DNA from 2 places in the Sutcliffiella sp. NC1 genome. Region 2 is predicted to be linked to the other one. Evidence: riboswitches for the same ligand, from Rfam matches in the RefSeq annotation. Region 2 holds a riboswitch; the other holds the start of a gene.
The links. Region 2 has a riboswitch for glycine ahead of gcvT (glycine cleavage system aminomethyltransferase GcvT). Riboswitches for the same ligand answer to the same signal wherever they lie in the genome.

Region 1: another riboswitch for glycine. It lies ahead of O1A01_RS09035 (alanine/glycine:cation symporter family protein); the one in region 2 lies ahead of gcvT (glycine cleavage system aminomethyltransferase GcvT).

What each region holds. Positions count from the first base shown of each region.
Region 1 is NZ_CP115153.1:1,759,813-1,765,103, reverse strand. Features, by position in the region: gene O1A01_RS09040 (glycosyltransferase family 2 protein) at 72-1,385, opposite strand; gene O1A01_RS09035 (alanine/glycine:cation symporter family protein) at 1,577-3,052, opposite strand; glycine riboswitch at 3,118-3,206, opposite strand; glycine riboswitch at 3,210-3,309, opposite strand; gene O1A01_RS09030 (hypothetical protein) at 3,603-3,755, shown strand; gene O1A01_RS09025 (hypothetical protein) at 3,920-4,270, shown strand; gene O1A01_RS09020 (peptide-binding protein) at 4,336-5,291, opposite strand, start outside.
Region 2 is NZ_CP115153.1:3,369,556-3,374,846, forward strand. Features, by position in the region: gene gcvPA (aminomethyl-transferring glycine dehydrogenase subunit GcvPA) at 1-1,324, opposite strand, end outside; gene gcvT (glycine cleavage system aminomethyltransferase GcvT) at 1,338-2,441, opposite strand; glycine riboswitch at 2,559-2,649, opposite strand; glycine riboswitch at 2,653-2,747, opposite strand; gene O1A01_RS17635 (DEAD/DEAH box helicase) at 3,003-4,700, shown strand; gene O1A01_RS17640 (YqhG family protein) at 4,678-5,291, shown strand, end outside.

The DNA.
Region 1 (5,291 bases), 1.6 Mb from region 2:
AGAAAAGGCCATGATAGTCTGTTTCGGTTAATCCATAATCTCTAATACACCTAACTTCATGAATCATAAACTTATTTCCAAACTCTTTTTAACTGCAAAAATTCTTGTGCATATCCCAAAACTGATATGGGGGACATAAACATTTGATACGTTAATACATACGCAAAGAAACCAAATATATTTTTTCTAATCTTTAACCCTAACTTATCAAATACTTTTCGTTGATAATGATACATTGTATAGTTCGTTAATAGTGCTAACGGTAAAACAAAAAGTATCGTCGCACCAACGATATAGTAATAGCCAAAAAAGGCCAATATCAGCCCTGGAATCCAAACAAAGGTGTATACAACATCTAAGTAAGGGAAAATAAGATTTGTTCCGGTAAGGTACTTTGTGAATATAGAGGGTTGATTCCAAGGTTTTACTCTTTTAAAAGCTTCTATCATTCCTCTTGCCCATCTACTTCTTTGTCTTACGAAATGAACTAATGTTTCAGGAACATCTGTAAATGCAACTGCAAGAGGCTCAAAATATACTTTACAATTAATTTGTAACATCTGCCACGTTAGCACGATATCTTCCCCTATTGCATCATCCCAACCTCCGAGTTTTTCAAGGGCTTCCCTTTTATACAAACTAAATGCTCCTTGGGCTACTAATGTTCCTTGGTAAAATCCTTGTAGTCTTTTTATTGAAGCAATACCTAAAAAATAATCCCATTCCTGAATTCTAGTCCAAAAATTTTTACGACTATTTCGAACAAGTACAGAACCTGCAACAGCGCAAATTTCGTTTGGAGCTGATAATAATCTACTTACTAGTAACCGAACAGCTGGTTTCGTTAAGATAGTGTCTGCATCAAGAGTAATAATTAAAGGGGTATCAACCATGGCTAATGCTCGGTTAAGAGCAAAATTTTTACCCGGTTTTTCTTCATATATAACCTTTAAATCAAGATTATATTCCTGACCCGCTTTTAATGCCACACTACTAGTTAGGTCTTTCGATGCATTATCAATTACAATAATGTTCATATCTCCTTTATAATCTTGTTTAGCAATATGACGTATGGTATCACTAATTCCCTTTTCCTCATTTTTACAGGAAATAAAAATGGAAACGGGCTCTGTTGGATCGTGTACCTTAAATTTTGGTTGATTATCAAAGAAAAGACTAAATACCAAAAATGCATTTAAATATCCAGGTAAATAGGCAATTCCAGCGATTATTATAATCGAAGGAATTATTCCAATTACTTGTCCTAATTCTTTTATCCAAGGTAAAGAAATAAAAACCGAAAATAAGAACCACAAAAAAGCGAATACATGGCAATACCAGAACTTCCTAACAACTGGAATATAATAGTTTTTTTTAGTTTCCATCCCAAATCACCTATTAATAGTTTCACCAAAGGGGATGTTTTTATCATTAATAATTTATGAACACGAAAACAGGAAACTTTAAATAGGTAGGGGTTACTTTTTATGCTAGAGGCCTGAACAACACCTTTTTTAATAATAAGCTTAAAGTTAAATGAAAACCGCCCCATTAACCACAGGGCGGCTTTCTTCTATTATGATACTTTCTGTTCTTCTTTTTTATCCTCAGTTTGTTCATACCCATCAGCCCAAAAGTCTGCGTTTTTAATTCCTAGTTTCGTAGAATTAAAGGTTGGGTCGAGGCCTTGTTTTTTCTGTCTTTCATAGTCTTTTAACGCTAGTAAAGCTGGTTTAGATAGCAATAGAATGGCGATTAAGTTGAGCCATACCATTATTCCAAGACCGATATCCCCGAGTGTCCAAGCTAAACCTGATTCTTTTACAGTACCGTAATAAGTCGCGGCAAGAAGGACTAGTTTTAAAATGGTAGACGCGATTTTGCTAAATCTTTGATTAACAAGATAGGCAAGATTCGTTTCCGCTATATAGTAATACGCCATAATCGTAGTGAAGGCGAAGAAAAATAGTGCGATTGCGATAAATGGTGAACCGAATGTAGGGAAGACAGATTCTACTGCTACTTGCGTGTAGCCTGTCCCTTCTTCTACGCCAGTAATGTTTTGTACAACATATTCTCCCGTTCCTTCGTCCATCGTGTTGTATGCGCCTGTGAATAAAATCATCAAAGCGGTGGATGTACAAACTAGGAAGATTCCGATATAAATAGAAAAAGCTTGTACCAGTCCTTGTTTAACAGGGTGAGAAACTTCCGCAGCAGCTGCTGTGTGAGCACCTGTTCCTTGCCCGGCTTCGCTCGCATAAAGACCACGTTTTACTCCCCATGCAATCGCAGAACCGATTATTCCGCCGAATATCGTATCAGCACCAAAGGCACTTGAAAAGATTAAGGAAAACACTTCTGGAACCTTGCTTATGTTAACGATAATAATTGAAAGTGTGACTAATATATACCCCATCCCCATAAACGGAATGACAACTTGGGTAACATTCGCGATACGTTTAATTCCACCGAATATAATTAAACCTAATATAATAATGAGAACAATCCCAGTAACCTTCTTATCAATCGAAAAGGCATTGTCAATCGCAATCCCGATCGAGTTCGATTGCACCCCAGGCATCAGGATGGCCATCGCGATTAAACTTGCGATGGAAAAAATAACAGCATACCATTTCCAACCTAGACCTTTTTCAATATAATAAGCAGGACCGCCACGGTATTCTCCGTCTTTTTTTTCTTTATAAATTTGCGCTAGCGTTGACTCGACGAACGCGGACGCTGCACCGACAAAGGCAATGACCCACATCCAGAAAACTGCTCCTGGACCTCCGTAGAAAATCGCCATTGCAGTTCCTGAAATGTTACCAACCCCAATACGGGCTGATAATGCTAAAGATAATGCCTGGAAGGAAGATACTCCTTCAGCTGAGCTTTTTCCGTTAAATAATAGTTTTCCCATTTCTTTCACGTGACGAATTTGTAGGAAATTACTACGAACTGTAAAATACAATCCTACAGCCACACAAAAGATGATCAACGGCGCACCCCATAATACATCATTGAGGTTTTTCATTAGTTGTTCCAACATACAATATTCTCTCCTTTTTTGTACAAGCAAAAAAGGACAGTAAGATGCCTTGTGACTTCACCCTGCTCTGTCCTTATACCTGAAAGTTTGACTTTATTGATAAAACAATAAAGCTTTCCCCTTTGGTGGTGTACTTCTTACACGCTCTCCAGAGGCGCGTCCAGTTGTGGTCCTTCTACCTGAGAGATTGGTTTCAAGGGTATTTTTTGAAACTTGCTCCTTCGGTGGCTTCGATTGCTCTCTCCCATAACTTTCATCCGCTTATTTTTTTATATGAAAGAATATTACTATCATTAGCATTACTTTGCAAATATAATTTTAGTATTTTATAAAAATAATAGAATTAACAAATGATCTAGTTTATGGAACATAGCAAGTTGCTGCTTAGCTACTACCCCTTCTACCGGGTATCGCCGACCATTGATAACGATTAGCTCATGAAAATTGTCTGGAAGTAAATGAAGCGACAAAAAAATTAGTCACACATACTATGACATTTCTATTTTTTTAGATATAATTACTTTCGTACTATTTAATAAAGGTGGTCACCATGACAAAGTGCCTAGACGGTGTATATTCTATTATTCTATACGAATTAACTAAACTAGTTGATGAGTATTATCGTTGCCCTGACCCTTGCATTAGGAATGAAATATATAAAGATATTCTTCTTTTAAGTGAAGCTGTTAACCAAGACTATTAGTTTTGGTTTTCTTTTTTGCTTGGCGTTTTAATTTTACATACTATTAATCTACTTCACTTTTTCATAGATAAATGTTGATTTATATGCCAACATACTTCCATGCCCTATCATTCACTCTAGTAAATGCATACTCTATCTTATGAAAATAAGGGAGGTTAAAAAATATGCAAGAAAATATCATCAATACTATTAGACAGTCTTTACTAGATAGTCTTTCTACTCTCACTCCTGGACATTATATTACGATCGTGGATGAAGAAGGCAGAACAAGGACATCTAGAGCTAGTGAAGAGATTTTACACCCAGGAGAAATTGGTGTTGTGTTTTGCTTACCTATTATAGGAGCGCCAACGAGAAGATTACCCGACGTCAATTTAGGACGAAACCAATACGTTAGGGCTTTTTGTGGATTAACGACAATTGATGTATTCTGTAGTCAAAGAATAAGTGGTCCTCCGACACGAACGGTTTCGATGAGAACAGGGGAGTTTTTCGTTATTACTTGTGAACGGTAAATAAGATTATACAAAAAACAGGAGGCTAGCATTCGCCTCCTGTTTTTTTAGACATGTAATCTAAATTACTCCGCTAACCACCAGTTTTTTATGTTATAAAAACCGTTACTTGGGTGAAACTCAAATCCTCCTAAGTTAATTGGTAGTGCATAATGTACGTTTGGATAGTATAAAAATGTATACGGTTGGTCTTCCGAGATTTGTTGGTATAGTTCGTGTAAAACTTCCAATCTTTTTTCATCATCTAAGATTTTTACGTTTTCCTCTAGTAATTGATCAACCTCTGGATTACTGTGTTGTGTATAGTTCAACCCTTGTTCTCTATGTTTGGAGTGGAAGTAATCCGTTTGATCTGGGTCTACCCCTAAACTCCATCCATTAATACATGCATCGTACTCATGTGCCATGTTTGCACTTACAAATGCGCTCCACTCGAGCACTTTAATGTTCACTTCAATACCAACTTCTTTTAATTGTTCTTGCGCAATTACCGCGATTTGTTCACGGGCTTTATTACCTTGGTTCACATTTAGTGTGAATTCGAATTTCTCTCCATCTTTATCAAGAATGCCATCTCCATCTGTATCTTCCCAACCCGCTTCCGCCAACAGAGCTTTAGCTGCTTCTAGGTCGTAATCAAATACAGGTACATCTTCCGTGTAAGACCAACTAACTGGACTTGCTGTAGAATTCGCTAGCTGACCATCACCTTCTAACACACTTTCAACAATTACTTCTCTATTCAAAGCGTGGGTTAATGCTTGACGAACTTTTTTATCTTGAAATAACGGATTTTTTTGATTCCAGCCGATATACGTATACGACAATCCAAGGCCAGATTGCAACTGAATGAGTCCTTGCGCTTCTAAATCTTGTGCAAGCATAAGGTCTTCTGATTGAACAGCAATGTGATGAATATCTCCTGTTTGCAGTTGAACCATTAACGAGTTCGCATCTGGAACAATTTTGTAAACGATAGAATCAAAATTAGGGCGACCGTCGTAATAGTCTTCATTTGCTT
Region 2 (5,291 bases):
CTTTCACAAGTGTATCAATCTCATTTTTTGTACGTAGTTCAGTTACGGCAATTAACATGTGATTTTTCAAGTTTGGATCCGTTTGACCTAAATCATATCCTCCAATAATTCCTTTAGAGAGTAAATGTTCATTTATTTCTTCAATTGGTTTATTTAAGCTCACTACAAACTCGTTGAAGAATGGTCCCGAAAATGCTATTTGAACACCGCGCTGCTCAAGCTGTTGTTTCGCATAATGAGCTTTTTGTATATTTTGGGTAGCCATATCTTTTACACCTTGTTTCCCAAGGGCTGTCATCGCAACAGATGCAGCTAGTGCATTTAATGCTTGATTTGAACAAATATTAGAAGTCGCTTTATCTCGACGAATATGTTGTTCACGCGCTTGTAATGTTAATACGAAGCCTCGTTGACCTTTTTCATCTACTGTTTGACCTACTAAACGGCCAGGTACTTTTCTCATTAATTTAGATGTTACAGCAAAGTAACCACAATGTGGTCCACCGAATTGTGTTGGAATACCGAATGGTTGCGCATCTCCAACAACGATATCTGCCCCTAGTTTACCTGGAGGTGTTAACGCACCTAAAGAAAGTGGGTTAGACGAAACAACGAACATAGCTTTTTCTGCATGTACTATTTCTTCAATATCTTTCAGTTTTTCGATTTGTCCAAAGAAGTTAGGATATTGAACAAGTACTGCTGCCACGTCACTATCCATTAACTCTTTTAAAGATTCAAGGTCTGTTACACCGTCAACAGAAGGGACCTCTACTACTTCTACGTATTGACCACTTGCGTACGATTTTACAACATCTTTCGATTCTGGATGAACTGCGCTAGAAATTAATACTTTTTTCTTTCGAGTTTGACCGCATGATAGCATTGCTGCTTCCGCCAACGATGTTGCTCCATCGTACATAGAAGAGTTCGCTACTTCCATTCCTGTTAATTCACAAATCATCGTTTGGAATTCAAAAATGGCTTGTAATTCACCTTGAGAAATCTCAGGCTGGTATGGCGTATAAGCAGTGTAGAACTCGGAACGAGAAATAACATGATCCACAATAACTGGCATGTAATGGTCGTATACACCAGCACCTAAAAATGATGTATATTGCTTTAAGTTTTTGTTTTGATCTGCAAGTTGCTGCAATTCCTTCATTAATTCCGTTTCAGGTTTTGCTTTTTTTATGTTAAGTTCTCCTTGAAATCGAACTTTTTCTGGAATATCAGCAAACAATTCATCAATTGATGTAACACCAATTGTTTCTAACATTTCTTTTTGGTCAGTCTCTGTCATCGGTAAATAACGATGTTTCATGTTAGCTTCCCCCTTAATTTTTCGGACGTTTATAAAATGGAGTTTTTATAATCACTGCTTTTAAACGTTTCTTTCTCACTTGTACTTCTACTTCACGACCAAGCTCTGTGAATTCAGCTTTTAATAATGCTAAACCAATATTTTTCCCTAATGTTGGTGATTGAGTACCGGTAGTGATTTCACCAATTTTCTCATCACCCACAAATACTTCATAGCCATGACGTGGAATTCCTTTATCGATCATTTCGATACCAACTAGTTTACGAGGTGCACCATTTTCTTTTTGTTCTTTTAAAACTGCTTTTCCGAGAAAATCTTCCTCTTTATTCGGTTTAACAGCAAAACCAACTCCTGCTTCAATTGGAGTGATGTCTTTTGATAATTCTTGACCGTAAAGAGCAAGATTTGCTTCAAAACGAAGTGTATCTCTTGCACCAAGACCAATAGGAAGTACACCCAATTCTTTACCAGCTTCTAAAATAGCTGACCATAGTTTCGGAGCTGCCTCGTTTGAACAGTAAATTTCAAAACCGTCTTCTCCTGTATAGCCAGTTCTAGAAACTAATGTAGTTTCTCCAGCAACTTTAACACCATCTATAAATTTAAAAAACTTAATTTGTGATAAATCAGTCTCTGTTAGCTTTTGTAATGTTTGTTCTGCTAGTGGACCTTGAAGTGCTAATTGTGCAACGTTACTAGAGATGTTTACTATTTCAACATCTTCCGTTATATGTTCTATTAACCATTCATAATCTTTATCTGTATTCGCAGCATTAACAACTAGTAAATAGTCGTTGTCCGCCTTTTTATATATTAATAAATCATCTACTGTACCACCATTTGGATAGCACATTGCTGTATATTGCGCTCCACCGTCTTTCATTGTGGAAACGTCATTTGTCATCATTTTTTGTAAAAAGCGAAGACTTCCTGTACCTTTTACTTCAATTTCGCCCATGTGGGATACATCGAACAATCCAGCTTTCGTACGGACCGCTTCGTGTTCTTCTTTAATACTTGAAAACTGGACAGGCAATTCCCATCCGCCAAAATCGATTGTCTTACCTCCGTACTCTTTGTACAGGTCAAATATTGGAGTTCTACTTAATTGTGACACAGATTTGGCCCCCTTCACATTTTTAAAAGATTTACATTTTTTAAACAATTTGATAGAGATTTTTGTTTCTTTAATAAAAACAAAAAAGGACAGAAACCCCCCTTGTAAAAGTGAGTTCTCTGTCCTTGCACCTGAAAGTTTACCCTATTCGTATCGAATAAAGGCTTTCCCCTTTGGTGGTTCCCTAATAATGGAACGCTCTCCAGAGTTGCGTCCAGCAAGAGTCTTTTTACCTGAGAGATTCACAAATAATTTGCTTGCTCCTTCGGTGCTGTTAAAACTGACAGTCTCTCCCCTTGCCATCATTCGCTACATATTTAACGATAAAATGGGTCATAATAGAATGTATCAAATTAGTAAATAAATATTTGTAACATTCTATCGAATACTCACTATTATCCTACCACTTACACTAATAAAAAGGCAACAATAAATCCCTTAACGTTTTTATTTTTTTACTAGTATAAAGTTCGTCTTTTCTCCGAAGCAAACGATTACATATAAGCATATTATTAAATTTACAGTAAAAAAATATTTTTTATATAGAAAGGATGCTCTTCAATGAATTTAGAAATAAGCTTCGACTCGAGTTGGCAAGAAGATTTAATGAAAAGAATGGAGGATGATGGTCCTTGGTCGAACTTTGATTTATTTCAGCTTGCACTAGAAGCAGAGGAGCATATGGCGATTGAACAGTTTGAAGGGTTACAAGCTCCTAATTATTTACCAAACTTAACTCCATTGCCCCATCAATTAGAAGTAGCTAAAAAAGTAGTGGGTGAAATGAACGGAAAAGCAATTTTAGCTGATGAAGTAGGGCTCGGCAAAACGATTGAAGCTGGTCTAGTACTAAAAGAATATATGATTCGTGGCCTTGTAAAAAAAGTACTAATATTAGTACCTGCATCACTCGTTTCGCAATGGGCGATTGAATTAAATCAAAAATTTTATATACCTGCAATTGCCCAGAAAAAAAGCTATGTTTGGGAACAATGTGACGTAGTTGTTTCTTCTATTGATACCGCAAAAAGAAACCCTCATCGTGATATTATATTCGAACAACAATACGATATGGTCATTATTGATGAGGCTCATAAACTAAAAAATAATAAAACAAAAAACTATGAGTTTGTGCAAGCGCTAAAAAAGAAGTTTTGTTTATTATTAACAGCTACACCTATTCAAAATAAAGTCGAAGAAATATTTAACCTAGTTTCTTTATTAAAGCCTGGACATTTAGGAAGCGAACAATACTTTGAGGAAATATTCCAAGCGAAAGAGAGAAAACTCGAAAATGATGAGTATTTAAAAGAGCTAGTGAATAAAGTTATGATACGAAACCGTCGTGGTGATACAGGTATTGATTGGCCAAAACGACATGTGGAGTCTTGCATAATAGAATTCAACGAACAAGAACAACAGCTTTATCAAACAATTTGTGATTTAAAGCATAATGAAGAACTTCCTATTACGAGTCAATTTTCCATTTTGACATTGCAGCGAGAAGCGTGTAGTAGTCGAGAAGCCGTATTTTTCACATTAAAAAACATGGTTGAGCGCAAGACAAAAGAAGATCCAAATTATGAAGTTCCAGCAGTACTTCATAATATAAAAGAAAAAATTGATGCAGTAGCTGAAAACTCTAAAGCTCAGAAAGTATTAGAATTAATCCAAAAAATTGATGATAAAGTTATTATTTTTACGGAATACCGTGCAACACAGCTTTATTTACAATGGTTTCTTCAACAAAATGGGATTACGTCTGTACCGTTCCGCGGGGGATTTAAACGAGGAAAAAAAGATTGGATGAAAGAGCTCTTTAAAAACAGAGTACAAGTATTAATTGCGACCGAAGCTGGTGGTGAGGGTATTAACCTTCAATTTTGCAACCATATTATTAACTATGACTTGCCTTGGAATCCGATGAGATTAGAGCAACGAATTGGTAGGATTCACAGATTGGGGCAAGAAAAAGATGTTCATATTTATAACTTTGCAACGAAAAACACCGTGGAAGAACACATTTTAAAGCTATTATATGAAAAAATCCATCTATTCGAACGGGTTATTGGAGAGCTTGATGAAATTTTATCTAAGCTTGATATTAAAGATTTTGAAGATCAGATGGAAGACATTCTTCTTAACTCTAAGTCTGAAGGAGAAATGAAAATTAAAATGGAAAACTTATCATCGGTAATCCAATTTGCCGATCAGTTACGAAAGGAGTCACTAAATCATGCAGCAGCAGGAGATTCATAATTATTTAGAACGATATTTCACTGCGAATAATTGCGAAATTATCGAAAACGAGCAACACCATTTAACCGTGCAACTGACGATTGAAATGGATAAAGAATTAATGAATCGCCCCTTTTACTGGCATTATTTAGAGAAAACAGGTGGCGTTCCGAATCCAATGAAATTGACGCTAATAACGAATCAAAATGAAGCACCTGATGATATTAAAGGAGATGTCGTTCATTTCGGCTCTCCTCGCCTTCGTCAAATTTTTGAATCAACGAGAAAATTAGGTAACTACATTCGTCTTTATGAACATGTAAAAACAGTCCCACCTAACGGACATTTAGCACTACACCCTTGGTTAAATGTAAACTTGAAAATATCATATAAATGTGACCGTAAAAAAGATATGTTGAAATCTCTTGGCATCCATTTAATTTCCGGAGCAATTGTCGAACAATTCCAAGAAAAGATGAAAAACATTAGTGTAACTCCAAAAATTCCGGACTTTTGTTTTACGATGTCACCAATCATTAAACCGCAAAGTGGGCTATCAAGATTGGAGCATTACGTAAGAGGGTTTATTGCTAGCGATGATCATACATGGGC